DNA from 3 places in the Chroogloeocystis siderophila 5.2 s.c.1 genome. Region 2 is predicted to be linked to each of the others. Evidence: riboswitches for the same ligand, from Rfam matches in the RefSeq annotation. Region 2 holds a riboswitch; each other region holds the start of a gene.

Region 1 (10,000 bases), on a different contig from region 2:
GCGGAACTTCAAACACCAATTCATCATGAACTTGCAGTAGCAATCGCGCTTGGTAATTTTGCAATAGTTCGTGCAGTTGCACCATCGCAATTTTAATAATATCTGCACTCGAACCTTGAATCGGTGCATTAGCCGCCGCGCGGAGTAACCCCGCATCATTTGCTGTTAAACCGCGAATTTCGTCGAGGTTGATGTCTTCAGGCTTGAGATTGCGTAACTTCCGCAGGCGATCGCTTGTGAAATTAAAATACCGTCGTCGTCCTAAAATTGTCTGTACATACCCATAGGCTATGGCTTCTTGTTCCATCCGCCGCAAGTATTCAAAGACTAACGGATATTGTTGGTTAAATCTTTCAATAAACACCTTACCATCCGCAGCTTTCATCTTTGTTTCTCTAGCAAATCGCTGCGCCCCCATACCATAAATGACACCGAAGTTAATTGTTTTAGCTAAGCGGCGTTCTTCAGAAGTTACCGCATCTTTTTCAAACAGTAATCGCGCGGTTACAGTATGAATATCTTCATTATTTTGATACGCTTTTACTAAGATAGGTTCTTGCGACAAATGTGCGAGAATTCGTAACTCAATTTGCGAATAATCCGCTGCTACTAATATCCACCCGGATTCAGGAATAAATGCTTTGCGAATTTGCCGACTAAAGGCTGTACGAATCGGAATATTTTGTAAGTTTGGGTTAGAAGAAGATAATCGCCCTGTTGAAGTTGCAGTTTGATTGAAACTTGTATGCACTCGCTGTGTATCTGGGCGCACTAATGCAGGTAGCGCATCAACATACGTTGACTTTAATTTAGATAAAGTACGATACTCTAAAATCGCTTCTACTATCGGATGATCGTCGCGTAACTTTTCTAATGTTGCTGCATCGGTTGAATAACCTGTTTGAATTTTTCTTGACTTTCTCCGGTCTAAATTCAACTTATCAAATAACAGTTCACCTAACTTTTTTGGCGAACCTAAGTTAAACTTCTCTTCAGCAACTGCATAAATTTGTTCTTCAATTGCTGCTAAGTCTTTATCAAGTTGTTTAGAAAAATCTTGTAGATACGCCGTATTGATGTGAATTCCTGTGTACTCCATCTCGGCTAAAACAGGTTCAAGCGGCTGTTCGACTTCGAGTAATAACTTGTGTAATGCTGGAATTTTATCTAGTTCTGCGCGTAGCTTTGGTACTAATCCATAAGTTGCATAAACATCCATACCGCAGTAGTCGGCAACAGTAGGAATGTCTAAATCTGCAATATTTTTTCCTTTCGGTACTAACTCAGCATAGCTTTTTGATGTCAAACCCAAATAGCGCTGCGCTAGATCGCTCAAATTATGACTCGTATCAGGATCTAAAACATAGCTTGCTAGCATCGGATCGAACACGACACCTCTAAGATGAATTCCCTGACACCGCAATACTAGCCTGTCAAATTTAGCGTTTTGCAACGCTTTCGGATATTCTGCGCTTTCTAAAATCGGGCGCAATGCTGATAGTACCGTTGCAGTATCCAAATTATCTCCTGCTGTGTGACCCAGGGGAATATATGCGATCGCATCGAGTTCGCTTCCCCAGCAGCAACCAATTCCTACAAGTTGCGCATCGCGTGGTTCGAGATCTGTTGTTTCTGTATCCCAAGCAACAGGTGTTTTTGTGTTGGTATGTCTTTGTAATTGTTTTACTAATTTAGTTAATTTTGCAGGCGTATCAATGATTTGTGGAGCGATTTTAGTAAACGGTTGTTCTTGACTTGCTTCAGTATCCTCCGCACTAAAGAACCACAAATCATCACTCTCAAATGTTGGTACTGTAATGAAGTTTGAGTCGGGTGTATCTTCTGATTCGTCTTCTGGAATTGTCCCACCAAACTGTTGCTGTAGTTCGTTAACTTTACCAAGAAAAGATTTAAATTCTAATTTTTCTAAGATATGTTTAACAGTTGTTGTATCAAAACCTGTTAATTTTGCTGCTTCTAAATCAATATCTAGTGGTACATCAACAACAATTGTTGCTAAATAGCGAGATTTTTCTGCGTCTTGTTTCCCTGCTTCTAGTTTCTTTTGCGTTGCGCCTTTGATTTCACTCAAAGAATCATAAATTTGCTCAAGCGACGTGTATTGATTGAGTAGCTGAATTGCAGTTTTTTCACCAATACCCTTAACGCCAGGAATATTATCAGATTTATCGCCACAAAGTGCTTTCAAATCGACAATTTGTGATGGTAATACTCCCATCTTTTCTTTAACTTGTTCAGTTTGAAATTCGTTAATTCCTGGAGAAGAACGCTTCAATGCTTCGGAACTAAGATAGAGAACGCTAATATCTTTTTGCGGATCGACAAGTTGAAATAAATCGCGATCGCCGGTTAAAATCTTTACTTGATACCCCGCTGCGCTTGCTTTTTGGGCGAGTGTTCCTAGCACATCGTCGGCTTCGTAGCCTGGTGCAGTGATAATGGGTAAGTTCAAGCCATCGAGTAATTCGTGGAGGTTCTTGAGATCGGGAACAAAGTCTTCGGGCGTCCCTGGGCGATCTGCTTTATACGTATCGTCGGCTTCGTGACGAAAAGTTGGTAATCCGAGATCGAATGCGATCGCCATTGCTTCCGGCTTTTCCGCCGCCATGACTTCTAGTAACGCCTTGAGAAAGCCAAAACACACGCTTGTCGGAATTCCCGTTGTTGTGCGCAAACCACCATCACGCCCTTTAGCAAATGCAAAATAAGAACGAAAAGCCAGCGAATGCCCATCTACAAGGATAAATGTTGGGCGCAAAGAAGATGAAGCCACAGTAGAGGTAAAAGCTTGAGACATACTACCATTCTAGCTTTTCAAGCTTATTGTATGCAGCGTAGGTAACTTATCCAAAAAGCAAAAAGCGAATCGAAATAAATAATGCAGCCGCGATCAACTGCACAATCATCACTGGAATACCATAATGCAAAAAAGTATGAAATGAAATGCGTCGTCCATGCTGTTCTGCAATTCCTGCTGCAACGATATTAGAAGAAGCCCCAACTAATGTCCCATTTCCACCGAGCGTCGCACCAAACATCATCGCATAAAATAATGGCAAAACTTCAGGCGGTAACTCACCATGAAAGCCTGGCTGTAATATTTCTGGTGTTGCTAATCCTACATTAACGACATATTCTTTAAGCAATGGCACCATTGCAACAACTAGCGGAATATTTGGGACTACACTCGATAAAATCCCTACTAAAAATAATAAAACCAGTGAACCCAAAGTAATATTTCTCCCTAAAATATACGCAAAAATTCCAGATATACTACTAACAACACCTGTTTTTTCTAAGCCTCCAATTATGACAAATATACACATAAAAAATATCAAAGTACTCCAATCTACGTCCCTTAAAATATGATTAACTGTCTCGATTTTGCTATGATGCGAAAGGAGTAAAGCTAACGCGGCTCCCAATAATGCTACTGCCGCAGGCGAAATTGGAATTGGCAGCATTTCTCCTATAGCAAAGAATAGTAGTACAAAGGCTATAAGGACAATTCCTAAAGTTAAAACGCGGGGATGATTAATCTGAGGATGCGGTAACTGCTCTAAGCTATCCAACTTTTTCCGCCAAATTTTAGGAAATAAATAAGGTAGCATGAATACAATTGCTCCTACTGCAATAATTCCTCCTAAGCTCAACCGTCCTAAGTAAGCCATAAAGCTAATATTCACCGCATCGCCAACAATAAATGTTGCTGGATCTCCTACCAACGTTAATAAACCCGCACTATTCGCAACAAATACCATCAAAATCAACAAAGGAACAAAATTAACTCCTACATCCTCAGCAATTGGAGGAATCAGCGGTGCTAATAGCATCACTGTCGTAGCATTCGGTAATACTGCACAAATAGGAGTTGTAATTGCAACGATTCCGAGTAAAAGGCGTTTACCTTGTCCTTTAGCTAAGATAACTATTTGAGTAGCGAGATAGTCAAACACTTTTGTTGGTTCAAAAGCTCTGACTAATACCATTACTCCAAAAAATAATGCTAGTGTTGAGTAGCTTCTGGCAATATAAGTAACAGCTTCTGCCAATGTCATGATGTTGGCAAAAACTAGCAGCAGTGCACCTAAAAACGCTGCAATAGTTAGGTGCATTTTTTCTGTCATAATTAAGACAATTACACTAATAAATATTATTGAGCTAAAGATTGCTTGCCAGCTTGCCATCGCCTTGTCTCAGGTAAATTAAGTATAACAGAAATGTTAGGAAAAACTAAATTCAAGTATCGTCTAAATAGAGTTTAGCTGCTTATATGTTGTATCAAATTATCATGATTTTCGGATAGATTTTTTGGGAAACAAACTACAAAACACTCAAAGTACATGAAGAAAAGAGAATTTACAATCTATGTAACAGTGCTATCTTATTCGTCTTGAGAAAAATAGCGTTCTAGGAAGTTGAGTGCGTGATTACGGATCTCGTAATATTCTTTGGAGTTACGCATAGCAACGCGATCGCGCGGGTGAGAAAAGGGTACATCGATAATTTCCCCAATTTTAGCAGCTGGTCCATTAGTCATTAAAACAATTCGATCTGACATATAAATTGCTTCATCAACATCATGGGTAATCATCAACACAGCTTGTCGATTGTGTTCCCAAATATCTAATACCTGACGTTGCAGCTTACCACGTGTTAAAGCATCCAACGCCCCAAAAGGTTCATCCATAAGTAACATTTTTGGGCGAGTTGCTAAAGCCCTAGCAATTCCAACACGCTGTTTCATACCCCCAGAGATCTCATCAGGATATTTGTCAGCTGCTGCTGTCAAATTGACCATCGCTAGATGTTCATTGACTATGCTAATTTTTTCAGCATGTGAAGCCTTTTTTAAAACTTCATCTACAGCCAAGCGAATATTTTCTCGGACTGTTAGCCACGGTAGCAACGAATACTGCTGAAATACCATCATTCGCTCAGCACCAGGTTTGTGTATTTCTCTACCATCGAGACGTACAGAACCATAAGTAGACTTTTCTAAACCAGCGACAATTTTAAGAAGCGTGGATTTACCACAACCTGAGTGACCAATTACAGAAATAAATTCATCTTCGTTGATAGTTAAATTGATACCATCCAAAACAACAAATTCACCTCGGTCAGTAGGGTAAGATTTGACTAAGTTTTCAACTTCTAAAAAACCGCTGTGACTGAAGTTTTCTTCGCGATGATCAGTCTGATAAGAAGTAGATTTCACCTGAAAAACCTCCATAAAAATGAGTAATTGCTTTTAAGATAAAAAGAAAGATTTAGGACGATTAGCGCGGATTTCAAAACTATTGAGATACCCTACTGGATCGCTGGGGTCAAAAGCATTATTATCAATGAACTTGGCAGCAGGTACAATTTTGAAATCATCTTTGGGACACTTAATGCCCATTTCTGCGGCAATTTCACGGTAAAGATCTGTCCTCCATGCTTTTCGCGCTACTTCTTCAGCATTTTGAGGAATTGATTTGATTTGTCCCCAACGTGCTGCTTGCGTCATCAACCAAATGCTTTCTGATTGCCACATGAAAGTTGAGTGATCGTTGGGAATTTGAGCAAGGTTCGGCGGTAAATCAAAGAAAATAGTTGTATCAGGCGATCGCGCAATTCTTTTTTGGTTATCAAAACCGCCGTAATTGTATTCGCCGACAATTGCTGCGCGAGTTAAATTCAGCTTGGCACCAGTAAAAGACTTATTTGTAATAATTTCGGCAACTTCTTCTCGATTGTTAGGATTGCTGCAATACTGACAGGCTTCGATCATAGCTTTGACAAGCGATCGATAAGTCTTAGGATTTTCCTCGATGAAGGACTCCATCACAGCTAGCAGTCTGTCTGGGTGTCCTTGCCAAATCTCTTTTCCTTGGGCAAAAGTAAAGCCAATACCTTCATTTCCAGTAATTGCCCGTGTATTCCAAGGTTCTGCCACCATATAAGCTTGCATCGCACCAATCCGCATATTGACTACCATCTGTGGCGGAGGAACAATAATGATGCGAAACTCTGCGTCGGGATCGACTCCTGCTGCTGCGGCTAAATAACGCACAAAGTACTCATAAATTGCCGAACTCAGTACAACAGCCCAAACTTTTTGTTCTGCTGGCAAATTCTGAAAATAGCGACGAAAATCTTGCCCAAACTCAGCTAAATTACGGTTATACTCCTGCCAAGGACGCAAGCCTGATTCCCACATTGCTTGATTCATCGTCATTGCGTTACCGTGACGGTGAATTGTCATCGCAGCACACAAGGGTGCATGACGCGCACCTTCTGCACCTATACGGGCATTTGTGACAGCGCCACATACCACAGGAGAAGCATCAAGGCGACCAAAAATAATGCCATCGCGAGATGTACCCCAGCTTGCCTCACGACTAAGTGTGACATTTAAACCATATTTGCGAAAAAACCCTTTTTCCCATGCCACCGCAAACGGTGCACAATCATTGACAGGGACGTATCCTACAGTAAGGTTAGGTTTTTCTAATGTTTGTGGATCGACGACTTGTTCCACTGCCAAAGCAGCAGTAGATAGTCCTTGAGGTGCGCGATTAGCATTAATAGCACACGCAGATAATGCCGCACTACCTGCTGTCGCACCCATTCCTAAGAGAAAGCTTCGCCGACTCCAATAGTTCTTGTCGGTATAATTCATATCAGCAATTAGTAGTCAATATTAATAGTTCTTAACTTTTCGGGCGATGCGTTACCAATTCCTGAATATTGCCCACAGCATAATCAAGCACCAATCCTGTTAAGCCAATAACTAATACAGCTAGGAAGACTGAACTTAAATTGAGGCGACTCCATTCATCCCAAACAAAAAAGCCAATACCAACACCACCTGTAAGCATTTCTACTGCAACAATTACGAGCCATGCAATGCCGAGACTGATTCTTAAACCTGTAAAAATGTAAGGTAAACTCGCAGGTAAGATAATTTTGGTAATCTGTCGCCAACGCGGCATTTCCAGCACTCGCGCTACATCGATATAGTCTTTATTAACGCTAGAAACTCCCAAAGCTGTATTGATAATTGTGGGCCATAGTGAAGTGATGAAGATGACAAAAATAGCAGAGGGATCGGCTAAATTAAAGATAGCAAGCGAAATAGGTAGCCATGCGAGTGGCGATACAGGTTTGAAAATTTGAATTAAAGGATTGAGGGCTAGCAAGGCTTGTTTAGACATCCCAATCAGAAAACCAATCGGTATGGCGACTAAAGCACCTAGTCCAAAACCAATTAATACCCGTCTTAAACTTGCCAGTAATAACCAACCAAGTCCTAAATTTCCAGGTCCCCGTCGGTAAAATGGGTTCAAAATGTAGTCTAAATTGGCAATGAGTGCCTCAACTGGGGTAGGCATTAAGTTGGTTAAGAAAGTGGCAATAAACCACCACAGAATAATCACTCCTAAGAAACCAGCAGCAGGAAGTAGAACAGCATCCCGCACTACAATAGGTCGTACTTTTTTCCAGGTACTCTGTCCTGCAACTGCTAAAACAGCAATCAGGTTAAACACTATTAAACTCCCCTCAGGATTAAAAGCAGGCACAAAAAACTATGTGCTTTACTACCTAGGAATACTGACGAGAGCAAACTATTAGTAGTAATAGGAATGCTAACTCTTCAGTCTCCTCTCAATGCCTACGAAGTTAGCTGACGGGCTAGGATAGAGAGTTATCCCTCTGCACTTAACAGATACGCCCCAAAACTTTGGTTCCTCCGCTCTAGACTTTCCTTACAAGGCAAAAGTCTAGATTAGGCTGACTTACTCATGATAATTTTTACTACCATAGCACAGGGGTGCCACAATATCAAGATTCGTTACGTCTTAAGGATTTTCAGGGTGAACTTTATAAAGTTGCGATCGCTTCTAGCACTGCGCTGTACGATTGCCACAAAGCATGAATCAGGCTCGCGTCAATAATTCAGTGGGCGATCGCTTCACAATTACACTAAGTTAAGACAAGTAGACTTGCTTCGTGCTGTTCTAAATACTGCCAAAATGTTTGATTTTAGCCAGATATTGCTTGATAAAAGTGACACAATCATTGAAAACTGGGTAGAAGCTGTACGCCGAGATCGGCAGATTGAAAGTACTGAAGGTATGTGCTACACAGCAATACGCAATCACGTACCTTATGTCCTCAAAGCTATGGCTACAGTGCTATCAAAAACGACAGAGGATGATCTTCAAACCCTAATTGAGGCAAGTTTAGTACACGGCATTCACCGTGCGGAAGAAGGTTTTGACCCACTGGAAATTGCCCGCGAGTATCGTTTACTAAGACGAGCAATTTTCTCAGCATTAGAACCAGATTTACAGCAAGTCTTGTCAACAGAAGTTATTCGAGTTTTTCGCCTCATAGATGCAGTTGTCGATGATGCGATCGCGCGTTGTTTTCAAAGTTATGTAGATGAGCGCCTACGCGAATTACAGCAACTCCAATCGCAGTTAACACTACACAATCAAGAACTGACACGCTTAATTCGGGCAAATCAAGAAAACTTCTCACACCTTGCCCATGAACTCAAAAATCCTTTAACCTCAATCATTGGTTATTCCGATTTATTTATCCGCCTACAAAACAAAACCGAAGTCAAAGATAACTATAAAAACATTGAACATATCGAACGCGTATTGCGCAATGGTAGACATTTGCTGCGCCTAATTAATGATGCGCTAGAAATATCGCGGTATGAAGCAGGGAAAATGACACTTCATCCTGCACCAACCGACACGTGCGTCGTTATCCAAGATGTGCTAGATATGCTACAACCGATGGCGCAAGAAAAAAATTTGCAGATCGCTGTAGACTTAGCAAACGCTCCGAAACAAGTCATCACAGACGCGTTACGTTTTCAGCAAATTGTTACAAATTTGGTAAGCAATGCCATTCGTTACACCCCCGCAGGAAGTATAACCATCAAATGTTATACACTAGAAGACAAATGGGCGATCGCCGTCAGCGATACCGGAATTGGTATCGCCCCCGAAGATCAATCAAGAATTTTTGACCCCTACTACCGCGTTAGCGACATTCCAGAATCACATCTACCAGACAGCACTGGGTTAGGACTCGCAATCGTGACTCGCTTAGTTAAACTTTTGCAAGGCGAAATCAAACTTGTTTCCCAACTTGGAATCGGTTCAACATTCACGGTAATCTTACCAATGGAAGTAAATGAGAGTTCAGAAGTCGGGGATCAGAGATCAACGTCAAAATAGTACTGTTGAGTGTTTTAATCTGCGCAAAGATGTGCAAGATATAAGCATTCCCATATTATAAAATACCCCTGACCTCTGACCTCTAACCTCCGATCCCTCTTTAGTAAAAACAATGCCTGTACTCAACACCTCCTCAACTGTGACAGCATTTCCCTTAACCGCTGTTGTTGGTCAAGAAGCCATAAAATTAGCACTGCTACTCGCAGCCGTCGATCCAGGCTTGGGAGGAGTCGCGATCGCAGGTCGTCGGGGTACGGCAAAATCAGTGATGGCACGCGCCCTGCACGCACTATTACCCCCAATTGAAATCGTCAAAAGTTCGATGTGTAACTGCGATCCTAACCGCCCCGAAGAATGGGACGATCAGTTAAGAGACATCTGCGATCGCACACAAGTAGAAACCGAAGTTATTCCCGCGCCGTTTATCCAAATTCCTTTAGGCGTCACCGAAGACAGGCTATTAGGCTCAGTTGATGTTGAACAGTCAGTCAAACAAGGAGAAACCGTTTTTCAACCAGGATTACTTGCCCAAGCGCATCGTGGCGTTCTCTACGTCGATGAAATTAATTTGCTCGATGACAACATCAGCAACCAGCTACTAACCGTTTTAACCGAAGGACGTAACCAAATCGAACGCGAAGGCATTAGTTTTCAGCATCCTTGTCAACCACTCTTTATTGCTACCTACAACCCCGAAGAAGGCGCACTCCGCGAACACCTCCTTGATCGTATTGCGA
Region 2 (10,000 bases):
AATTTACTCGCTCATTCAGTGATATTATTTCACATATATTATGTATTATTTAACACATCTACTTAGACATTTTCAACGCTTAGTTATAGAGGTACTTTCTGATAGAACAGAAGCTTTTGATCGAGGTAAAAAGTTTAGTGACTACCGCCACTTAGGCTCACTACAAGAATATGTATTAATTTCGCACGACACAATGAACAACGTAGAGTGTTTCCGTCGTAACGAAAAAGGGCGTTGGGAACTTTATCCTTATGAACAAGAGCAAGAAATACACCTAGCTAGCATTGATTTTTATTGTCCGATAGCAGCCATTTATGAAGATGTAGCAATATCAAAACCTTAAGTAGTTAAACCAACCTCCCTAGTGTCCTCTGTGTACTCTGATGCACCGACACTTTGCTTCCTTCGGGAAACCCGCCCCTTACGGTTGTGTCCTCTTCTGTGGTTCGTTTCCTCAACATTATATTATCTACTAAACTATTTTCTCACGCAAATCACCTACATAATTATTCAGCAGCCGAATAACTTTGTATGCTAATTGATTAAAAAAATGCTCAGTTAAAGTATCTTCTCCACCCCAAATGGGAATTTTCTCACCAAGTTGGGTAAAAGTATCATAAACAATAAATTGTGCTACTTTACCGCGCTTACCAGCCGTTGAATAAACAAGTTGACACGGATAAGCAACAGTACCCACAAAGGGAATCAAACCAACAACAAAAGCAATCCAGGGTATTTCTTGACCTTTTAACAAAGCTTGAATACTTCTGTAACCTGTGTAAATCGATCTAAAAATAGGTCCATCAGCGACAAACAAAAACCCTAAACCTATTTCATCGATTACTCCGAGTGCAAAAAGAGAAGGAATTACGATAAACTCTAATGATTGGATAATTATCTTAAGTGCAACGTGAATACTAAAGTCAACTAAATAACCACTTCCGTGTTCTTTATCTAACCGTGATTTCAAAAACTCTGCTTCTTCGAAAATCAGTTGTTTTCGGTCGTGCCAGTCATCGATGCGATCGCTAATTAAATCTCTAGTAAACTGTAGACGATAACGTTGCGAAATTAAAACTCTCCAGGTTTGTGAAAAAAAACGTCGAAATGGAATTTTCTTTAGTTTGTTAATTATTTTAAGCGGTAATTTAACTATCAACCGTAATATTTTTTGCCAAGCTCTAACAATTTCTCTTAAATACCACTGTCCAATATGGCGAGAATACCAATGTGCTTGTTGTTGATTAATTTTACCTTTTTTGAGTTGGTAATGAATACTTCGCTCAACTCGCTTGAGCGATTTCCATTTACTTTGATGTTGGTCTAAATTATTAGTGTCTGCAATAATTGCAGTATATTTATCTCTACCTAACTTCTCTGTTATTTCTGTTTTGTGTTTCTCTAAATATTTTTTTAAAGTTCTGATATCAGCATCATCAAATAAAGGTTGCCCATGCTTAAATGACATGGGAATATAGTATGTAAAAAGCTTTAAAACATTTAATGGAGCAAGTGCAGGAACACCTGATTCTAAATCAATCCAAGCATAGTAATAATTGAATTTACCATTTGTGTCATTATGTTCTACGTCTGTCAATAAAAAGTTATTTAACGCAACTGGATTTCCTTTTCCTGCTTGCCAAACCAAACCATCAAATCCTGCATCAATTAACTTCTGTTGAAGTGGTATCATTATTTGATGGACTAAATCAGGTAATTCGCGTTTTCGCAGTCGAGTAAAAGGCTGAGATAGTGAAACGCTTCTACCATCAACAAATTCTGTATCGATTTGATATGCTTTTTGCTCTTGATTCCAATCAGTAGCGATCGCATCTGAGACTTTCAGTTGTGAATCAAACCAATACTCAACTAAAGCACCTAAAATTTTACGGCGGTAGTATGCACATTGAATGATATCTTCATTCCAAATATAAGGGTTAGGCGCTCCTAGAAAAACATAGTGAACCAATTTAGTGAGCTTGTCGCCTGCAAATATCTTTCTAGCAATGCTTTCATCTTGACTCTTGATCAGGAAAACCTGTCCAGATCTACCTGCACCAAGAAATTTTTCGTTCTCTGTTGTTTGTGCATCTACCATGCAAAGAATCCCTCTATAGGCGTATACTCTCAAAGCAATCTCAAATAGCGATCGCTCAGTCTAGTGGTATAAATCCAAACAGAATGACTGTTGTTTTAGCGAATTCTTACAGAGTATACGTCTTCTGGACTTGCTGGCATCTAACTTGAGAATAATCTACTTTATGCTACAGAAGGGTCATCATCTGACTTTAAGTCTCTTAACAGTTGTTCTAGCCGATAAGCTTGATCGAGGCGATTTTGGGCTTTAAAGATACTCAAAGCTTTTTCTAAGGATGCTAAAGCCTCGTCGCGTCTTCCCTGTTGCCAAAATGCTTGTCCCAAATGTGTCAAAGCTTCACCATACTCAGGATTAATTTCTAGTGCTTTTTGATACTCAGCGATTGCTTCTTGCCATCGACCTTGACGTGCTAAAACCATACCGATCGCATTATAAGCTAAGGCATAGCGCGAATTATGTTCAATTGCTTGTTGATAGGCAGCGATCGCTTCCTCGGCTTTTTCTTGACGAAACAGTACATTTCCCAGTTTGTAGTGCGCGACAGCATACTTTGGATATCTTTCAATTAACTTACGTAAAAGTTCCTCGGCTTCGGTAAATTTCGCTTGACTGTATAAAGCATCAGCAGCTTGAATGAATCGAGTTCGCTCCTCATCTCGGTTTTCGCCCATCTGCGCTAGCTGGAATTCTTGCTGAGTTGGCAATGCGGTTCGGCGTGCAATTACATTGCTGTGATTGTGATTTGTTGCAGATGTTTTAGCGAGCACCGTACGAGATGTACTAATAACTGTTAGACCGAGTGCTAAGTACCCGAAAGGTTTAATCCATGCAACTACTTTGAACTTATGGTTCATCGCATTAAATGCCTGAGGCGTTATCTTTTCATCTTAGATTTTTACCAATAATTTTAGAGTTTGTGCAATCAACTGAAGCGCGATCGCTCTTGTTGTTGATTGATGTCATGATTGATGATACGATCTACAAAGTTTGAGTAAGTCAGCCTAATCTAGATACTTCTTTTAAAGTAGTCACTTAACGCATTGAAAGAAAGCTAGAGCGGAGGAACCAAGTTATGGGGCGTATCTATTAAGCCTTAATTATCTAATCAGCCCAATTAAGGTAGAAGGACATCTCTCAGTCCTAGCCCGTCAGCTAACTTCGTAGGCATCGAGAGGAGACTGAAGAGTAAGCATTGTCACAATGTCTTGTATCTCATTCAGTGTCTGAGGCTCGTACTGCTCAGTTTTTTTGTACCTGCTTTTGACATAAGGTTATCTAAACGCATGAATATCAAGCCAATGCTCGCGCGTCTACAAAGCGCAATGGGTACGAATGCCATAGAAAGAATGATGTTGCTACCACCAGCATCGCATCGTCAAAATGCGATCACCACATCTGTTAACCTTGTTGTTGGTTATAACAGTTCTCCTAACAGTCAGACAGCTTTAGATTTGACACTATGGATTGCCCATCAAACTCGCTTAGCGACTCAAAAGCAAGTGACTGTTCGTGTAGTCTATGTTGCCGAAGAACACGCTCAGCGGCATCATTGTCCAACTTCTCCTGCCTTTGATATCAGCAGATTTTACAACGAGAAGCCTTTGCAGCAATCAGCCCAAATAGCATTTCAACCGGTAGCAAGTTCATCTCCTTGGAAAATAGCAATACAGCCGCGCATTACATCTCCCGATTTATTTGAACAAGCTGACCTGATTTTATGGCAAGCAAAAAGCCTTGCAGCAGAATGGCGAGGTTCGCTTGTGACTCATCTGCGATTTGGTGACGTCGCTCAAGAACTTAGAGCCGTTGTGGAGTCAGAAGATGCAGCTTTACTATTTTTAGGCTGCAACTCAGCAAATCACCCTATTGTTCAGCAACTTGGTAATGATTTTCCGTGCGCTGTTCTAGGTATGGACTTTGCCACAGGAAAGACACTTGCTTGCGTTCACTAAATAAGCAGTTGCTCCCCAGGCTTGGGGGCGAGGAGAGCAAATCATACTTCTGTTCAGCAACGCCCAATTATTTTACTTGAGCAGGAACTTTCATTTCAGCCTCAGGCTTAGAACCATCTGCTTTTAAAGATTCGCCTTCGATAAAGGAGCGTAACATCCATGCCATTTCTTCATGCTGCTCCATTAAGCCTGTAAGAAAGTCAGATGTACCTTCATCATGAAATTCTTCAGAACACTGATCAACGTGATCGCGTAGATTGCGGATAATTTGCTCGTGATCGTCTACTAGCTGAGCAACCATTTCAGTAGCTAGGGGAATATTGTCTTCTTGCTCTTTAATAGTAGAGTTTTCTAGAAAACCTTTTGCGGTACCGACAGGAAAACCACCTAATGCACGTACGCGCTCAGCGATCGCATCAATGTTTTCGGTTAAAGCTGTGTACTGCTCTTCCCAAATTTCGTGGAGTGAGCGAAATTGGGGACCAATGACATCCCAATGAAACTTTTTAGTTTTGATGAGAACTAGATACGCGTCAGATAAGTCGCGGTTAAGTAATTCAACTACACCCGCGCGTTGTTCGTCAGATAAACCAATATTGATCTTACGCATAATTCCTGGTTTTACTCTTCTTGTTCGTCCATACATAGTGGAACAAATCTCAGCCGAGAAGAACATCAGCCAAAGGGGAGATTGTTTCAAGGACTCCACGGGGCGACATAACTTACTTGCGCGCGCTTCAGTAATTTTTCTCCATGACGGTAGCCTGTGTAACGTACCTTAACGCGATCACCTGGCTGTGCAGTTCCTTCTAAGAGTTGATGTACTTGTGGGTCATATGGCAATTCTGCTCCTACAGGTGCGATCGCTTCGACTCCCCAAGATTGCAATAACTGTTCCACAGGTCGCATTAAAGGTAACAACCGCACAGCAGGTAATTGCGGATTTTCCTGCGCTTTTTGTGCTGCTGTTGGCCATTGCACCAACCAGGACTCAAGCTGTTGTAGACTTGATTGCTGAAACTCCTGCCATAAGTTTTCGCGCTGCTGTTCGAGTAAGTGCTGCAATCTTTGGTACTCTTGTTTTAATGTATCTGGCTGCTGTAGCATTGCCTGAGTACTTGCACTAGAAAAAGTATCTAATAACTCATCTAATGATACTTGTAGCACTTGCGAAAGCTTGAGCAGAGTTTCCACACGCATTTGCCCAACTTCGCCACGACGTAACTTGCGAATCTGTTGCGGCGAAACTTCCGCTGCATCAGCCAACGCTTTGAAACTCGATAAGCCTACCTGCTGCATTTGTGTTTGTAACGCAGCAGTAAGGTGATCGGAATCGGAAGTTAATTCTGGATTCCTACTTGAGGATTTGTCTTGTGCGTTCATAGCTTAATTGTCGCAACAATAAAGCCATATCAAAAAACACGGATGAGAAAACAACCTTAATCTTTAAACCTCCTGCGTATAGCAGTTTCGTTGAGGTAGTTAGGACATTGAACACGCCACGCGTAAGTTGAAACAGTCTTCCCACACTCTCTTCACTGTCCACTGTTAACTGATCTCTGCTATGAATGCGATCGCGAATGAATATCGCACCTAAATAAACAAAAAGGCATGCCCTACCCTCTCACAAATCTTGTTTTAGTGTCTGAAGGTAGGCTTTGCCTAGATAGCTCCGAAGGGAGTCGTAGGAAGAGTGCAATTCATGCAGGAGGTCTTATTAATTACTAAGGCTTCTTCCTTACAACAAATCATTTTGCGCCAAGATCTCCTCAAAGTCTCCCACTTGTGGGGATTAAAGGGGCAAAATCACCTTAACTAAAATCTAAGCTCAGACCTCTGAACCCTCTTACTGCTCTAACAAGCTGCGAAGCATCCAAGCATTCTTTTCGTGAACCTGCATCCGCTGCGTTAAAAGATCCGCCGTCGGCTCGTCGTTGACGCGCTCAACAACAGGGAAAATTGAACGTGCGGTGCGGACGACTGCTTCTTGACCTTCTACTAATAGCCGAATCATGTCTTCAGCTTTGGGAACACCCTTCGTCTCTGGAATCGAGCTTAGCTCGGCAAATTCGCTATAAGTTCCAGGTGCTGGATAGCCTAATGCGCGAATTCTTTCAGCAATTTCGTCTACCGCACTTGCTAACTCGGTGTATTCTTCTTCAAATAGTACGTGCAATGTTTGGAACATTGGACCTGTGACGTTCCAATGAAAATTATGCGTTTTGAGGTAGAGTGAGTAGCTGTCTGCAAGTAAACGTGAAAGCCCTTGCGCAATTTCTTTGCGATCTTCTTCGTTGATGCCAATGTTGACTGGCATGACTTTACTTTGAGTTTGCATACAATTCTCCTGAATGAATATTTTTAGGCTAAGTGCATTTTTAGTACAGCACGAGGGGCTTTGCGGACTCTAGCTAAAACCGTCTCTTTCCCCAATCGCTGACACGCTTCGTAGCGGTGACACCCTGAAAAACCATAGTACTGCCCATCAACTTCGAGGACATCAATCGGTTCTTGTTGTCCAATTTCTCGAATTGATGCCATTAAAGCAGCTACCTTGTTCGGATCGTTCTCGCGTGGCAGTGGACGTTTGATTTGATTGAGCGGAATTTCTCGTACCTTCACCATAAGCCTTGCTACCTCTTCATTGCTTATATATAAATCATACTCGTTATGACTTTAAGTTGCAAGTTTTTTGAAAAATCCTCAAAAAGGAACTAAAATAAGCCTCCACAGTCCTCGGAAATAAAGCTATTCTGAGAAAAATTACGCTACTAAAACGACCAGGCGAGGAAGCAGTGATGGCGACGCACACACAGAACAATGCAAAGCACGCGAAAGTTGAAGATGCCTGCTGTGTCAACTTATCAAATCGTCAACTTGCATTCGGTTGTGTTTCCTACAATTCGCACGTGTTAGCTTTTCTCGCGTTGTGGAAGCGAAATCAAAGCCAAGTACGCGCGCGCGTCTCTTTATGCGTGACAACGGTTGTTTTGTGCGGTACAGCAACTGGGGCGATCGCCGCGCCAGCATCTGAGCCAGAACTCAAAATTGGAGTCGTACAAAGATTTGGTGCTAAACCGACTGATGTTTTAAGTTTACAAGCAACTGCAGGCGATCGCTTGACAATTCAAACCAAAACCAAAGACAAGGAAAAAACGCTACAAGCAACCAACGTCAAGCTAGAAACCGTCATGGAACCGCTGCCTAAAGCAACTTTAGCCGAGCGAGTCGTGCTGAGTACGCACCGAAGTTTTGAAACGGCGGAACATAGTGCTAGACAGTGGCAAAAAATGGGTATTGAAGTTGAAATTGCGCAACCAGAACGGTGGCAAGTTTGGGCAAAGCGCGATGTTTACAATTCACCACTGCTGCGACGTTTCTTATTGTTGAGTTTACAGGTGAAGGGTAATCGCAATGCTTACCTCGATACTCAAGTATTGCAACAAGTACCGCAAGTCAATTTAGTCGTTGATGGTCAGCGCTACACCTATCAAGAAATCGACATTACAACGAACAAAAACTTAATTCAAGTCAGTGAGGGCAAAAATCAGCGCGATTTGCGGCTGTATGCAGGCAGAATGCGGCTACAACCAAATGCTTATGGCACTTATACATTAGTTAACGAAGTTCCGCTAGAAACTTATTTGCGGGGTGTCGTCCCGCACGAAATTGGAGCGAATGTGCCTTACTCGGCGGTAGAAGCCCAGGCAATTATTGCACGGACGTATGCCTTACGCAACTTACGTCGGTTTACGATTGATAACTACGAACTGTGTGCAGATACGCAGTGTCAAGTTTATAGAGGTTTAAGTGGTACGGTTCCGCTAGCCGATCGCGCGATCGCAGCGACGAAAGGAAAAGTACTAACATACAATAATCAACTGGTAGATGCGTTGTATTCTTCAACTACAGGCGGCGTTACGGCAGCGTTTAGCGATGTTTGGCAAGGAACAGATCGTCCTTACCTACAACCTGTTATCGATGCTGCTGGTAGTGTGTGGAACTTGTCGGGACAAAGCTTAGCTGAAGAAAAGAATTTTCAGCGCTTTATTGGTTTACAGCAAGGATTTAACGAAGCTGGCTGGAGTATGTTTCGTTGGCGCCAAGAAAGTAGTTTAGTCCAGATTACGCAAGATTTGCAGCGCTTTTTCAAGGCGAATAATAGCCCCTGGGCAAATCTGAAACAGATTTATCAGATGCAAGTCACTGAGCGATCGCCTAGTGGACGCATTCTGAAACTCGCAGTACAAACGGATATAGGAACAGTTGTTTTAGAAAAAGATGAAGTGCGTAGCGCGTTTGCTGCACCGCGCAGTACGCTATTTTATCTGCAACCACTCAATAAAGGCACAAACTCACTGTGGGGTTACGCTTTTGTGGGCGGCGGATTTGGACACGGTGTCGGTTTAAGTCAAACCGGTTCGCAGCGTTTAGCAAGGTTAGGTTGGTCAAGTGCGCGCATTTTGAATTTTTATTATCCTGGCACGCAAATTGAAACTTTGAGCGATCGCATTACCTTCTACTCGGATGAAGCTTTTTCAGCAGCTAACAAAACAAAATAAAGCAGGAACGTTTGGCGATTTAATCTCGTTCCTGCTTTATAAATCTGCTACATTGATCAACTGATCGGCATTACATCGATTAGTAGAGGTCTTCCTCTTTATGGGTTTCGATGGTGCAATCAGAAGTGGGGTAAGCCACACAGGTTAGTACGTAGCCAGCTTCGATTTGGTCATCGTCTAAGAAAGACTGGTCAGATTGATCGACTGAACCTGACACAAGTTTACCTGCACAGGTTGAGCAAGCACCCGCGCGGCAAGAATAAGGTAGGTCTAACCCTGCTTCTTCAGCAGCGTCTAGAATATATGTATCATCGTCAACTTCAATCGTTTGATTCAGTCCTTCAGACTCATTGATTAAAGTGACCTTGTAAGTTGCCATTCAACAGTCCTCTCTATTTGCAACGGCAGTATAAGATAAACTAAAGCAAACTTAGGGCTTTGCTTATCCGCAAAGTCCGGTATATTTGTGTTCACTTCATCTCTGATACTACGAGAAAAACCATAGCTTGTAACCCCCCATTACCCCCGATTTTGCAGGCGATTAGTAATGAAATTTAGTTATTTAATCCTAATTAGTTATTCTTATGAAAGAGGTGAGTGGTTAATGACGAGTGGCTAGTAGTTAGAGAGTAGTGAAGGGGAAGAACTAAGATGCGTGGGTTTGGTTATTCTGAAGAGCGTTTGGTACGTGTAGGGATTGTTGGTACTGGGTATGCGGCGAAATTGAGGGCGGAAACGTTTCAGAAAGATGAGCGATCGCAAGTTGTTGCCATTGTTGGTCATACACCAGAAAAAACGCAAGAGTTTGCCCAAACCTATCAAGCCGAGGCGTTAACATCTTGGGTGGACTTAGTACAAGCTGACATAGATTTAGTTGTTATATCAAATGTTAATAAAGAACACGGTGCGATCGCAACAGCAGCATTGCAAAATAATAAACACGTAGTAGTAGAATATCCGCTAGCACTCGATGTTACAGAAGCTGAAAATATTGTTACCTTGGCGCGCGATCGAGATAAAATGCTCCACGTTGAGCACATCGAACTACTCGGTGGCTTACACCAAGCGCTAAAGCAGAATTTACCGACAATTGGTGAAGTTTTTTACGCCCGCTACGCGACAGTGACACCTCAACATCCTGCGCCACACAAATGGACGTATCATAAAGACTTATTTGGTTTTCCCCTTATTGCAGCACTTTCGCGCTTACATCGCCTGACAGATTTATTTGGTGAAGTCGCATCAGTTCGTTGTCAAAATCGTCATTGGGGTGAAGGTGAGTTTTATCAAGCTTGTTTGTGTACGGCTCAACTTCAGTTTACGAGTGGTGTCATTGCTGATGTAACCTACGCTAAAGGCGAAACTTTATGGCAAGATGAACGCAAGTT
Region 3 (10,000 bases), on a different contig from region 2:
CAATAAAGTTTTTAACTCGTTCGCGCAGTTGGGCGAGGATTGTTTCGCGGTCTATGTCAGTGTATAAATCGGTTTTATTCAAAACTAAAAGCGATCGCTTGCCAATTTCTGCCAATGTCTGCAACGGTTCGTATTCCGAACGCCGTAAATCGTTATCTACAACAAACAACAATAAGTCAGCTTCAGTAGCTAATTGTCGTGCGAGTCTTTCGCGTTCTGTTCCGGCGACTCCTGCTTCTAAAATTCCTGGCGTATCCGTAATCAAAATCCGGCGTTCCATGCCTTTGAGCCGCAAGCTGTAAGTTTGTCCTTCCTGTGTTGTTCCCATTGGTGCTGCGACTTGTCCGACAATTCGCCCAAAGATCGCATTCACGAGTGAAGTTTTGCCCGCTGAACCTGTTCCAAAGACAACGACTCGCAACGCACCGCGCGATAAACTTGCTTCAATTTCCTGCGATCGCGCGAGTAACGCTTGACGCGCCACTTCATCTTGAATTTGTGTCAATTGCTGTTGGATTGCACGCAGATTTTCCTCCGCAACGTCCGTGCGGTCTTCGGGAATTTGAATTTGCCGTTGCGCCCGTCGTCGCGATCGCCTTTCACCGCGTTGGACAATCGCGATGTAGTAGATAACTACACCGATCAGCAAGACAACCAAGGCGACAATCAGAAATAGCAGCACATCCGCCAGGAACGGCGAAGTGTAAGACAACTGCCATAACAACTGTGACAAGCTAGCAAACAGCCACAGCAACAGCCCGACGATAACAATTAGGGCAATCAGCAGCATTACGATGCGTGGAAAAGGCATTGTCTTAGAGTCACTACAACGCAGGAGATGCTTTTGATCTTAATCTGCTTGCTGTTGTCCTGACTGCGTCAGGGGTAATAGGGCGATCACAACAAGGCGTTTTGAAACTTTAGAAAAATTTAATATAGTTCTGAAAGTTAGATGCGGTTAAGGCTATAGCTTGACTCAATTTTGTGTATCAAGATATTACACTAGCAATTTACAACAAAAATGATTGCGCAACAAAAGCAATTCCAGTATATTTGGTATAGCTGATGAGTTATTACCATGGATATAAAGTATCCATTTGCTACTAGCGATCAGTTGTTTAGTGGGTAGCCTAATCTTCTACCGCTTGCGTTGAAGAACGGAGGAACCAAAGTTCGGGGCGAATCTCTATATAAGAGAAAGATACCTTCCAATCTTAGCCCGTCAGCTAACTTCGTAGGCAATGGAAGGAGTACCTGTGGCATTAGCTTTATATTTTATATAAGCAATTGTCCTAAGGGTCTCTTCGCAGGTATCCCTTAATCAATAATTTGGGTTAGCTGCTGACCTTTCGGCCCACCTCGTCCGTCGCTACATGTAAACAGAGGTAAGGATAATGAATTACTACAAACAGTGGATCTTACTTGCAAAGCAAGAATTGAACGGTATCGTCGTAGACTACACCGATCCAGAAGGAAATCACTACAGCGAACCATTTTGTTTTCAGACGCTTGATGAGGCAATTAGCTATGGTCAAGCCTGTATTGACCGTCTCATTCGACTCCGATCAAAATCTTTAATGCAAGCCGAGTCATAGTGTCTGTACAATTTTACTGATTCAAATTTGCGGCTTCTCGCCCCTCTCGCTCTTTCCTAATTATGGCTACCGTGTACACAAATAGTCGGTATCTAGCAAAGTCCCTGGCGAACCGCCCCCCAGCCCACGCCAGTTCCTACAACAGGAGACTCGGTGTCCTCACGTAGTGGGGATTGGGGTTTCACCCCGCTTTCACCGATGCAAGGGGGTGAAAAAGCTTGGAGCGACGCCAGTCTAAATTTATGTGTACACCGTAGCCCAATTAGGGGGAGAAAGTAAGGAAGAACGTTACCGCAGATTTGAGCAAATTTTCTACTGTTAGCTAGAGGTCGTCAGCTTGTTGACTAGGGAAAATTGAAGTCATACATGATATAAGTATAGACATATGGGACTTTTTGACCAAATTCTTGGTGCAATCAATAATCCTTCGCAGCAAGCAAGTTCTGGACAGCTAGTTAACATTCTGAATACAGTACAGCAGCTAAGCAATAGCTATCACACAAATCCATCGACGATGCAATCGTTAATGTCGATTGTAGGTAATTACGTTCGCTCAGGACTACAGCAAAAGCGTTCTAGAGATGGTTACGACCAAACACAAGCGTTTGTCAATCAATACAGCGGTGCATCACCAAACCCGCAAGCGGTTTCTGGGTTGTTTTCTCAAAGTCAAATTCAACAACTCGCACAATTTGCCGCACAGCGCACAGGTTTGAATCCAAATATGATTGTGCAAATGCTACCTATTTTAGTGCCTGTTGTGCTAAATCTATTGCAAAGCGGCAGCCGCGTACAAAATGCACCAGTTGCTAATACTCAAACTAATAACCGAAATACCGTATTAGATACTTTCTTAGACGCCAACGGCGATGGCGAGGTAGATATTGCTGATGCTATACAGCTTGCAGGACGTTACCTTGGTCAATCGCGTTTTTAATCGCTTGAGCAATTAGCAATACTCACTTTTATAGCAGTGGTCAAGATGGTTAGGACAATAGGAGAGTTTAGAACTATTCTGACCTCTGAACCCTGACCCCTGATCTCTGTAATACTATCGAGAAGCAATTTGTTCGCCTGCCCAAAGTTTCATTTGCTGTAGTCCGAAAACAATAGGTTGTTCTATGCTTGTTGCGGGTGTTGTTTGACCGTTTTCTGCCACTGTCCACATCTGCCAATGCTCATCACCTAATTCACCGACTCGGAAGACAACTTGATCGGGGTCAGTTTGACTCCAGCCGAGTAGGATTGACATGGCATGGTCGTGATAAGTTTGTGCTGGCGCAAGTGTTGTTGTTTGGTTTTTGTATCGATGCCAAATCACAGCATAGTCAGACACATCAGAAGTATTAAAGAAACCTTCAAATTGACGCGCGAGTAAGCGATCGCTCGACTTTGACCAACCGATGGGAGACAAAATTGAAATAATTCCTGGTACTGCTGATTCTCCACGGATCAATAAATGCAGCGCTAAGGGAGATGAAGCTTTGACTTCTTGTAACTTTCCAGTGCGCAAGTTTTCTAAAAACATGACACTGCTGACTTGACTATGATAGAGTTCTGGCTGTACTTGCATTTGAATGCGGCTGTAAGCAGCATACTCGCCATCAGGCGAAAGCAGCGAATGACTGCGATAGTAACGCACTCCCGAACCTTCTTGCGAACTAACATCTTCGTAAGTTTTCATTACCCAATTCCAAGGAATTGGATAAGGGCTATTTAATGGATCGAGAGATACTGATGGCTGATCGCTAGCCTGTTTTTCTGGTGACAATTGACTTAACGAAGACGTGAGTGCTTCAAACGACTGGGCTGACGCCGCTTGAATTGACGTAGCTGCGATCACTGGTGTCAGTAGCATAGCCACTAACAGCTTGAGGCGTGGCTGTGGGCAAAACCATCCTGAGAAGAAGTTTTGTAGCATTTGTACAGTTTTAGGTAGGGCAGTAGCGAGGTCAGAAGCACCTGAAGTAGGCGATGTGGCAGTATGCTATTTCAGGTATAACAAGAGAAATAGGCAACTGAGAAGACCTATTTCAATTAAATTTTTCTACAGCTTGCGTTGGTTCAATCGAAGTTCACAAATAAAAGTGTCACAACACTTGTACCTGTGCCTTGTCAAAACCAGCGATTAGCTTTTAGCTTAAACCCCATATATAAATACAGGGGCTTGAATCAAGAGCCTATACATTTTGAGATTACAATGAACTCTAATTGCTTTCTGAGCAAAACTCTGCGGTAGGATAGCCGATAGTCGCCTAGCTTGTCGCTTTGAATGAAAGTCGTATTTTTTGGTACTCCTGATTTTGCAGTACCCACGTTAAAAAAATTATTGCAGCATCCAGCGATTGAAGTGTCTGCAGTTGTCACGCAGCCGGATAAACGTCGCGGGCGTGGTAATCAGTTAAGTGCTTCGCCAGTGAAATCTGTGGCTATGCAGCACAATATTCCTGTATGGCAACCGCAGCGCATTAAGAAAGATGCTGAAGTTTTAGCACAGTTACAAAAATTATCAGTTGATGTTTTTGTTGTTGTTGCCTATGGGCAAATTCTTTCGCAAGAAATTTTAGATATACCACGTAGAGGTTGTATTAACGTGCATGGCTCAATTTTGCCGAAGTATCGAGGTGCTGCGCCAATTCAGTGGTGTCTTTATCATGGCGAAGCCGAGACGGGTATTACAACAATGTTAATGGATGCGGGTATGGATACGGGTGCAATGCTACTCAAAGCCTATACACCGATTCAACTACTTGATAATGCGCAAGATTTAGCGCAACGACTTGCCGAAATAGGCGCAGATTTATTGATAGAAACGCTGTTTAAGTGGGAACGCCAAGAAATTCAACCGATTCTGCAAGATGACTCGCAAGCGACTTATGCACCGTTAATTAAAAAGCACGATTACCTTCTAGATTGGTCAAAATCTGCGATCGCATTACATAACCAAGTGCGCGGCTTTTTCCCCAACTGCGTTACGCACTTTCGCGACGAGTCGTTAAAAATCATTGCGACGGTTCCCCTTGGCGCTGCTTATTGGTCGTTACTACCAGAATTTAGCTTTCTAGAGCACACTTTGTCTTCTTTGTCAACTCCGGCGGTGACTGGTGAAGTCGTCAGCATTGCCAAGGGAATAGGACCAATTATCCAAACAGGGGAAGGATTATTACTATTACAACAGGTACAACTTGCAGGAAAACGTCCGCAATCAGGATGGGATTTTGCTAACGGTAGTCGTCTAACAGTAGGAGAAAAACTGAGGAGTTACGCTTCAACAGGTTCATAAAACCGACAGCGATCGCATGGTCCTTCGGGATTAACCGCACAGCGAATTAATTCAGAATGCGCATTGTAGCGACAGCTAGCATCGCCAATGACCCAACGTCCAGCCACAAGACTTTTTTCACTCGGACGTGGCGCTGACTGCACGTATATTGCAACTTTATGTAAGCGATAGCGCCCCGATCTTAAATGATAGCGATGGCGGCGCTCTAGTACAGCGTAAGTTTTACCTTCAAGGTCGAGATAATTTCCTGGCTGGGGTGTCCAATCTAACTTAACGCTACCCAAAGATTGACGTGGGTGCGTCAGAATGATCTCCGTCGGTAGTGAATCTGGCTCCATAATCTCCGCTCAATGTAATGCTAACTACATTTGGATGGTATCGCGATCGCACAGCTTGCGTGGCAAGTTTAGAGTAAGCTTAAGGATTCAAACTCAGCTTTATTGAGGGCGTGGATCGCCAGATCGTTACCGAATTCATCAAATAGTCTTTTTTCGCGTTTTAAGCCTATTTTTTCCATAACTCGAATCGAAGGCGCATTCACAGCCAAAGCAACGGTAAAAACACGCTGCATTCCTAACTCAGAAAAGCCTTTGTTGATGAGTGCTTTAGCTCCTTCTGTAGCATAACCTTTTCCCCAAGCTGCTTGGCGCAAGCGATATCCTAGCTCTATATCATCGCGATCGGCGAATGCAGAATTGAAGTAAGCTGCGTGTACGGCTGGACGCAAGTAGAACCAACCAATGAATGCTTGAGTTGATTTTTCAACAGCAGCCCAGCAACCGTAACTGTCGTATAGTTGGTAATAAGCAAGGTATTGTGGTAACGTTCGCGTTTGAATTGTTGTGTAATCTGGTAGTTGACCTGCGTCAGGTGTCAAGCGAGTAACTTGCGGGTCGCTATTGAGTTCAAATAAATTATTTACATCATCTTCGGTGAATTGTCGCAAAATTAATCTTTTAGTTTCTAAAAAAATCTTCATTTTTAAAGCGATCAAGGCTGTAATACTTAGTGTTTGAGGAAATTGACTCTATCCAGCACATTGTACAAAATAGTTAAGGGTGTCAAGGTTGAAGTTTGAGCTTGAACAGAGTTGCTGTAGCATTGATTTAATAAAGTTTCGCTAGCAGCAGTTCATATTTATTGTGCTGGCAATAAGTTAAGTACAAGCTTCGCACTATGGTGATGTGGTGGTAGGCATTGTTATCGTCTCTCATAGTAAACAGCTAGCAGCAGGAGTGCGGGAACTTGCAGCACAAATGGTTAGTGGTGACGTTGCGTTAGCTGTCGCTGCTGGTATTGACGATCCAGATAATCCACTCGGTACAGATGCGATGCAAGTTTATCAAGCGATCGAGTCAGTTTACAGCGATGATGGTGTCGTTGTTTTAATGGATTTGGGAAGTGCTTTACTTAGTGCAGAGATGGCGTTGGAGTTTTTAACTGAGGAACAGTGCGAGAAGATTTATTTGTGCGAAGCACCACTCGTAGAAGGCGCGATCGCCGCAACAATTTCAGCAGCACAACTGAATTCTATTGAACAAGTACTCGCCGAAGCGCGGGGCGCGTTAACTGCTAAAGCCGCACAACTTGGAATTGATGTTATTAGTGATACACTGATAAGTCCCCAAAATCCTCCACTTGTGAATGATAGAGAGGCGAAAGAACATTCACGCACTGATAACCCCTACACACTCCAAATTCAACTTACAGTCGCTAATCGATTAGGCTTACACGCACGTCCCGCAGCACGGTTTGTGACAACAGCAGCCAAATTTCAAGCGCAGATTAGAGTAAGAAACGTAACAAGGAATACAGACTTTGTTCAGGCAAATAGTATCAATCAAGTTGCGACATTAGGAGTGCGTCAAGGACATGAAATTGCGATCGCGGCGACGGGGATTGACGCAGAAGCGGCTTTAGCTGCGTTGCAAGAATTAGTTACGAATAACTTTGGTGAAGATGACAGCGATTTGATACCGACAGTTATTGATAGCAGTGAGACTGTAGAAGGAGAACTCCTTGGAATTCCTGCGTCTTCGGGAGTTGCGATCGCACCTATTTTTCAATATCGTCCGACAACTGTCCAAGTCGAAGAATACATCGTTGAGGATACAGCCAACGAATGGCAAAGAATACAGACAGCAATTCAAACTGCTACCCAAGATCTGCAATCATTACAAAGTGCAAATCAACTCGGCGACAAAGCGGAAATTTTTAGCGCGCATTTACTTGTGCTACAAGATCCTGCATTACTCGAACCTGTACACCAGCGAATTTTTAGCCATCACCAAAATGCAGAATTTGCATGGAAAAGTACAATTGATGAGTTAGCACATAACTTTGATACCTTAGAAGATGCGTATTTGCAAGAACGCGCGAATGATATTACTGATGTAGGACAAAGGGTATTGCGATCACTGCGTGGAATCACAACACCAACAATTGAACTCACGCAACCGAGTATCGTCGTCGCGACTGATTTAAGTCCTTCTGACACCGCGCAGTTAGACACAACAAAAGTATTAGGAATCTGTACAACGCGCGGTAGCGCAACTTCACACACCGCAATTCTAGCGCGTAGTCTTGGTATACCCGCTGTCGTGGGTGTCCCTGCCGCAATTCTACATCTAGCAAATGGTACACTGCTCGCAATTGATGGTGCAAGTGGCAAAGTTTGGCTAGAACCTGATACAGATACAATCGCAAGACTACAAGCTAGGCGCAACGCTGGATTACAAGCGCGACAACACGCGCAAGTTACCGCACATCAACCGGCAATTACTCGCGATCGCAAGCGCGTTACAATCGCGGCGAATATTGGTAGTGTCGCTGAGGCGAAAATAGCAATCAAAAATGGTGCTGACGGTGTCGGATTACTCCGCACTGAATTTCTCTATCTCAATCGCACAACTGCACCTACCGAAGAGGAACAATTCGCAGTTTATCAAGCGATCGCTGAAGTTTTAGATCGTCGCGCTTTAATCGTGCGGACTTTGGATATTGGTGGTGATAAACCACTAGATTATCTTGGATTACGCGCAGAATCGAACCCTTTTCTCGGTAAACGCGGTATTCGGTTTTGTTTAGAACATCAAGATATTTTTAAAACGCAGTTACGCGCGATTTTGCGGGCTAGCCACGGACATCAAATTAAAATAATGTTTCCGATGGTTGCGACTGTGCAAGAAGTACAAGCCGCCAAGGCAATTTTAGCCCAAGTGCAAACTCAATTGCGACAAGCAAATATTCCTTTTGATGAGTCAATGCAAGTAGGAATTATGGTAGAGACTCCGTCCGCAGTTGCGATCGCCGATCAGTTAGCTACCGAGATTGACTTTTTCAGTATCGGTACGAATGATTTAAGTCAGTATGTCATGGCGGCGGATCGGACGAATTCCCAAGTTGCAATGCTGGCAGATGCTTTACATCCTGCGATATTACGCTCAATTGAGCAAACGGTGCAAGCTGCACATTCTTCTGGGATTTGGGTGGGTTTGTGTGGAGAATTAGCCGCTGATACTTTGGCGACACCAATTCTAGTGGGTTTGGGATTAGATGAACTTAGTCTCAATTCGCAAGCGATACCGATGGTGAAACGGGCGGTTAGTGAGTTGAGTACAGTGGAAGCGGAAGCGATCGCGCAAAGGGCTTTGAAGTTAGATTCAGCAAATCGAGTTAGAGAGTTGGTGAGTTCGTTTTACACAAATGAGGAGGTGGAGAGAAAAACCCAAAGATGAAACGAACCACAGAGGAGGCGAAAGGTGCAAAGGTGGTGCGATCGCGGACTTCGTCGCCCCTTGTTGTAGCAACTGGCGTCAAAGTGTCCGTAGATGCAGAGGAAAGAAATAGGGAGATTTTGTCGAAGTAGAGGTTGCTAGTATAACAATTTAAGGGCTTCTTTATATACGGTCGGAGGTCGGTTGGAAACGTAAAATTATTACGAGGCTTGTTATGATATCCCACACCGCCATCCAAGTCGAAAATCAATTGCTTGCAGTTCTGCCGAGTGAGGAATATCAACGCTTAATCCCTCATTTGGAACTTGTCTCGCTTGAGCGCGACCAGGTACTTTATGAACTTGAAGAGTTTATTGAATATGTTTATTTCCCTAGTCAAGCGCTGGTTTCTTTAATCACTATTATGGAAAATGGTGCAGTCGTTGAAGTTGGTGTAGTTAGTAGAGAAGGTTTGGTAGGATTACCTGTGTGCTGGGGAGGAAATACCACAACCAATCAAGCGATCGTGCAAATTCCTGGAACTGCGCTGCGACTAAAAGCAGAATATCTCAAAAATGAATTTGACCGAGGTGGCAAATTACAAAACATTATATTGCGCTATATGCAAGCACTTTTTACACATACTTCACACTCTGCTGCTTGCAATCGCCTTCACACGATTGAACAACGTCTTGCACGTTGGTTACTCACAGTTCAAGACCGAGTACAATCAGACGAATTACCCCTAACGCAAGAATTTCTTTCTTATATGCTTGGTACGCGCAGATCTGGTGTAACAGAAGCAGCAAGTGCGTTAAGTCAAGCAAGAATGATTACTTACAGCCGAGGCAAAATTAAGATTCTCGATCACCAAGCTTTAGAGTCAGCGTCTTGCGAGTGCTACCAAGTTGTCAAAAAAGAATTTGCACGTTTGCTAGGAACTAAATATCTTAAATAAGTAATCTGTTCTACTTTTCTGTGTCCTCTACGCTGAAGTTCGATTTGTTCAAATCACACCTTAATAATCCTTAACAACTTTCCTCAAAAGCCTTCAATTGCTCCTCAGTAATTCTACCAGCTTTATACAACGTTTCTGTAATTTCAGAAAGCGTTAATACTGAATGCGCGCGATAACCATTCTGGCGTAACCGATCTTTGACTCCTTGTTCGTGATCCATAAATACAACAATATCTTCTACATTCAATCCCGCTGATTCAAGTTTTGCGGCTCCTTCCATTGCGCTTTTTCCACTAATTAAAATATCATCAACGACAACAACGGTTTCGCCAGGATGAAATAATCCTTCAATGAGCCGTCGCGTACCATGCGCTTTAACTTCTTTGCGCGGAAAAATCATCGGGCGATTGAGATGCAAAGCTAACCCTGTAGCAGTAGGCAAAGAACC

What was found. Region 2 has a riboswitch for cyclic di-AMP ahead of NIES1031_RS18415 (universal stress protein). Riboswitches for the same ligand answer to the same signal wherever they lie in the genome.
Region 1: it holds a riboswitch for cyclic di-AMP, as region 2 does, so the genes downstream of both, ntrB (nitrate ABC transporter permease) here and NIES1031_RS18415 (universal stress protein) in region 2, are expected to answer to the same signal.
Region 3: it holds a riboswitch for cyclic di-AMP, as region 2 does, so the genes downstream of both, NIES1031_RS01055 (hypothetical protein) here and NIES1031_RS18415 (universal stress protein) in region 2, are expected to answer to the same signal.

Annotation. Positions count from the first base shown of each region.
Region 1 covers NZ_MRCC01000014.1:42,546-52,545, forward strand. Annotated here, with positions in the region: gene polA (DNA polymerase I) at 1-2,794, opposite strand, end outside; gene NIES1031_RS16730 (ArsB/NhaD family transporter) at 2,865-4,208, opposite strand; gene NIES1031_RS16735 (ABC transporter ATP-binding protein) at 4,406-5,254, opposite strand; gene NIES1031_RS16740 (ABC transporter substrate-binding protein) at 5,273-6,685, opposite strand; gene ntrB (nitrate ABC transporter permease) at 6,717-7,553, opposite strand; cyclic di-AMP (ydaO/yuaA leader) riboswitch at 7,661-7,809, opposite strand; gene NIES1031_RS16750 (sensor histidine kinase) at 8,040-9,263, shown strand; gene bchD (magnesium chelatase ATPase subunit D) at 9,376-10,000, shown strand, end outside.
Region 2 covers NZ_MRCC01000016.1:117,546-127,545, reverse strand. Annotated here, with positions in the region: gene NIES1031_RS18430 (Uma2 family endonuclease) at 41-343, shown strand; gene NIES1031_RS18425 (hypothetical protein) at 473-2,098, opposite strand; gene NIES1031_RS18420 (tetratricopeptide repeat protein) at 2,260-2,952, opposite strand; gene NIES1031_RS26105 (hypothetical protein) at 2,961-3,089, shown strand; cyclic di-AMP (ydaO/yuaA leader) riboswitch at 3,138-3,280, shown strand; gene NIES1031_RS18415 (universal stress protein) at 3,382-4,050, shown strand; gene NIES1031_RS18410 (Dps family protein) at 4,118-4,660, opposite strand; gene NIES1031_RS18405 (helix-turn-helix domain-containing protein) at 4,747-5,433, opposite strand; gene NIES1031_RS18400 (Dps family protein) at 5,897-6,388, opposite strand; gene NIES1031_RS18395 (ParB N-terminal domain-containing protein) at 6,412-6,675, opposite strand; gene NIES1031_RS18390 (SpoIID/LytB domain-containing protein) at 6,849-8,612, shown strand; gene NIES1031_RS18385 (ferredoxin) at 8,692-8,991, opposite strand; gene NIES1031_RS18380 (Gfo/Idh/MocA family protein) at 9,264-10,000, shown strand, end outside.
Region 3 covers NZ_MRCC01000001.1:226,616-236,615, forward strand. Annotated here, with positions in the region: gene NIES1031_RS01050 (YcjF family protein) at 1-811, opposite strand, end outside; cyclic di-AMP (ydaO/yuaA leader) riboswitch at 1,118-1,256, shown strand; gene NIES1031_RS01055 (hypothetical protein) at 1,395-1,595, shown strand; gene NIES1031_RS01060 (DUF937 domain-containing protein) at 1,981-2,532, shown strand; gene NIES1031_RS01065 (hypothetical protein) at 2,647-3,516, opposite strand; gene fmt (methionyl-tRNA formyltransferase) at 3,868-4,878, shown strand; gene NIES1031_RS01075 (DUF6464 family protein) at 4,857-5,216, opposite strand; gene NIES1031_RS01080 (GNAT family N-acetyltransferase) at 5,285-5,857, opposite strand; gene ptsP (phosphoenolpyruvate--protein phosphotransferase) at 6,066-8,615, shown strand; gene NIES1031_RS25890 (hypothetical protein) at 8,612-8,746, shown strand; gene NIES1031_RS01090 (Crp/Fnr family transcriptional regulator) at 8,830-9,552, shown strand; gene NIES1031_RS01095 (bifunctional orotidine-5'-phosphate decarboxylase/orotate phosphoribosyltransferase) at 9,623-10,000, opposite strand, start outside.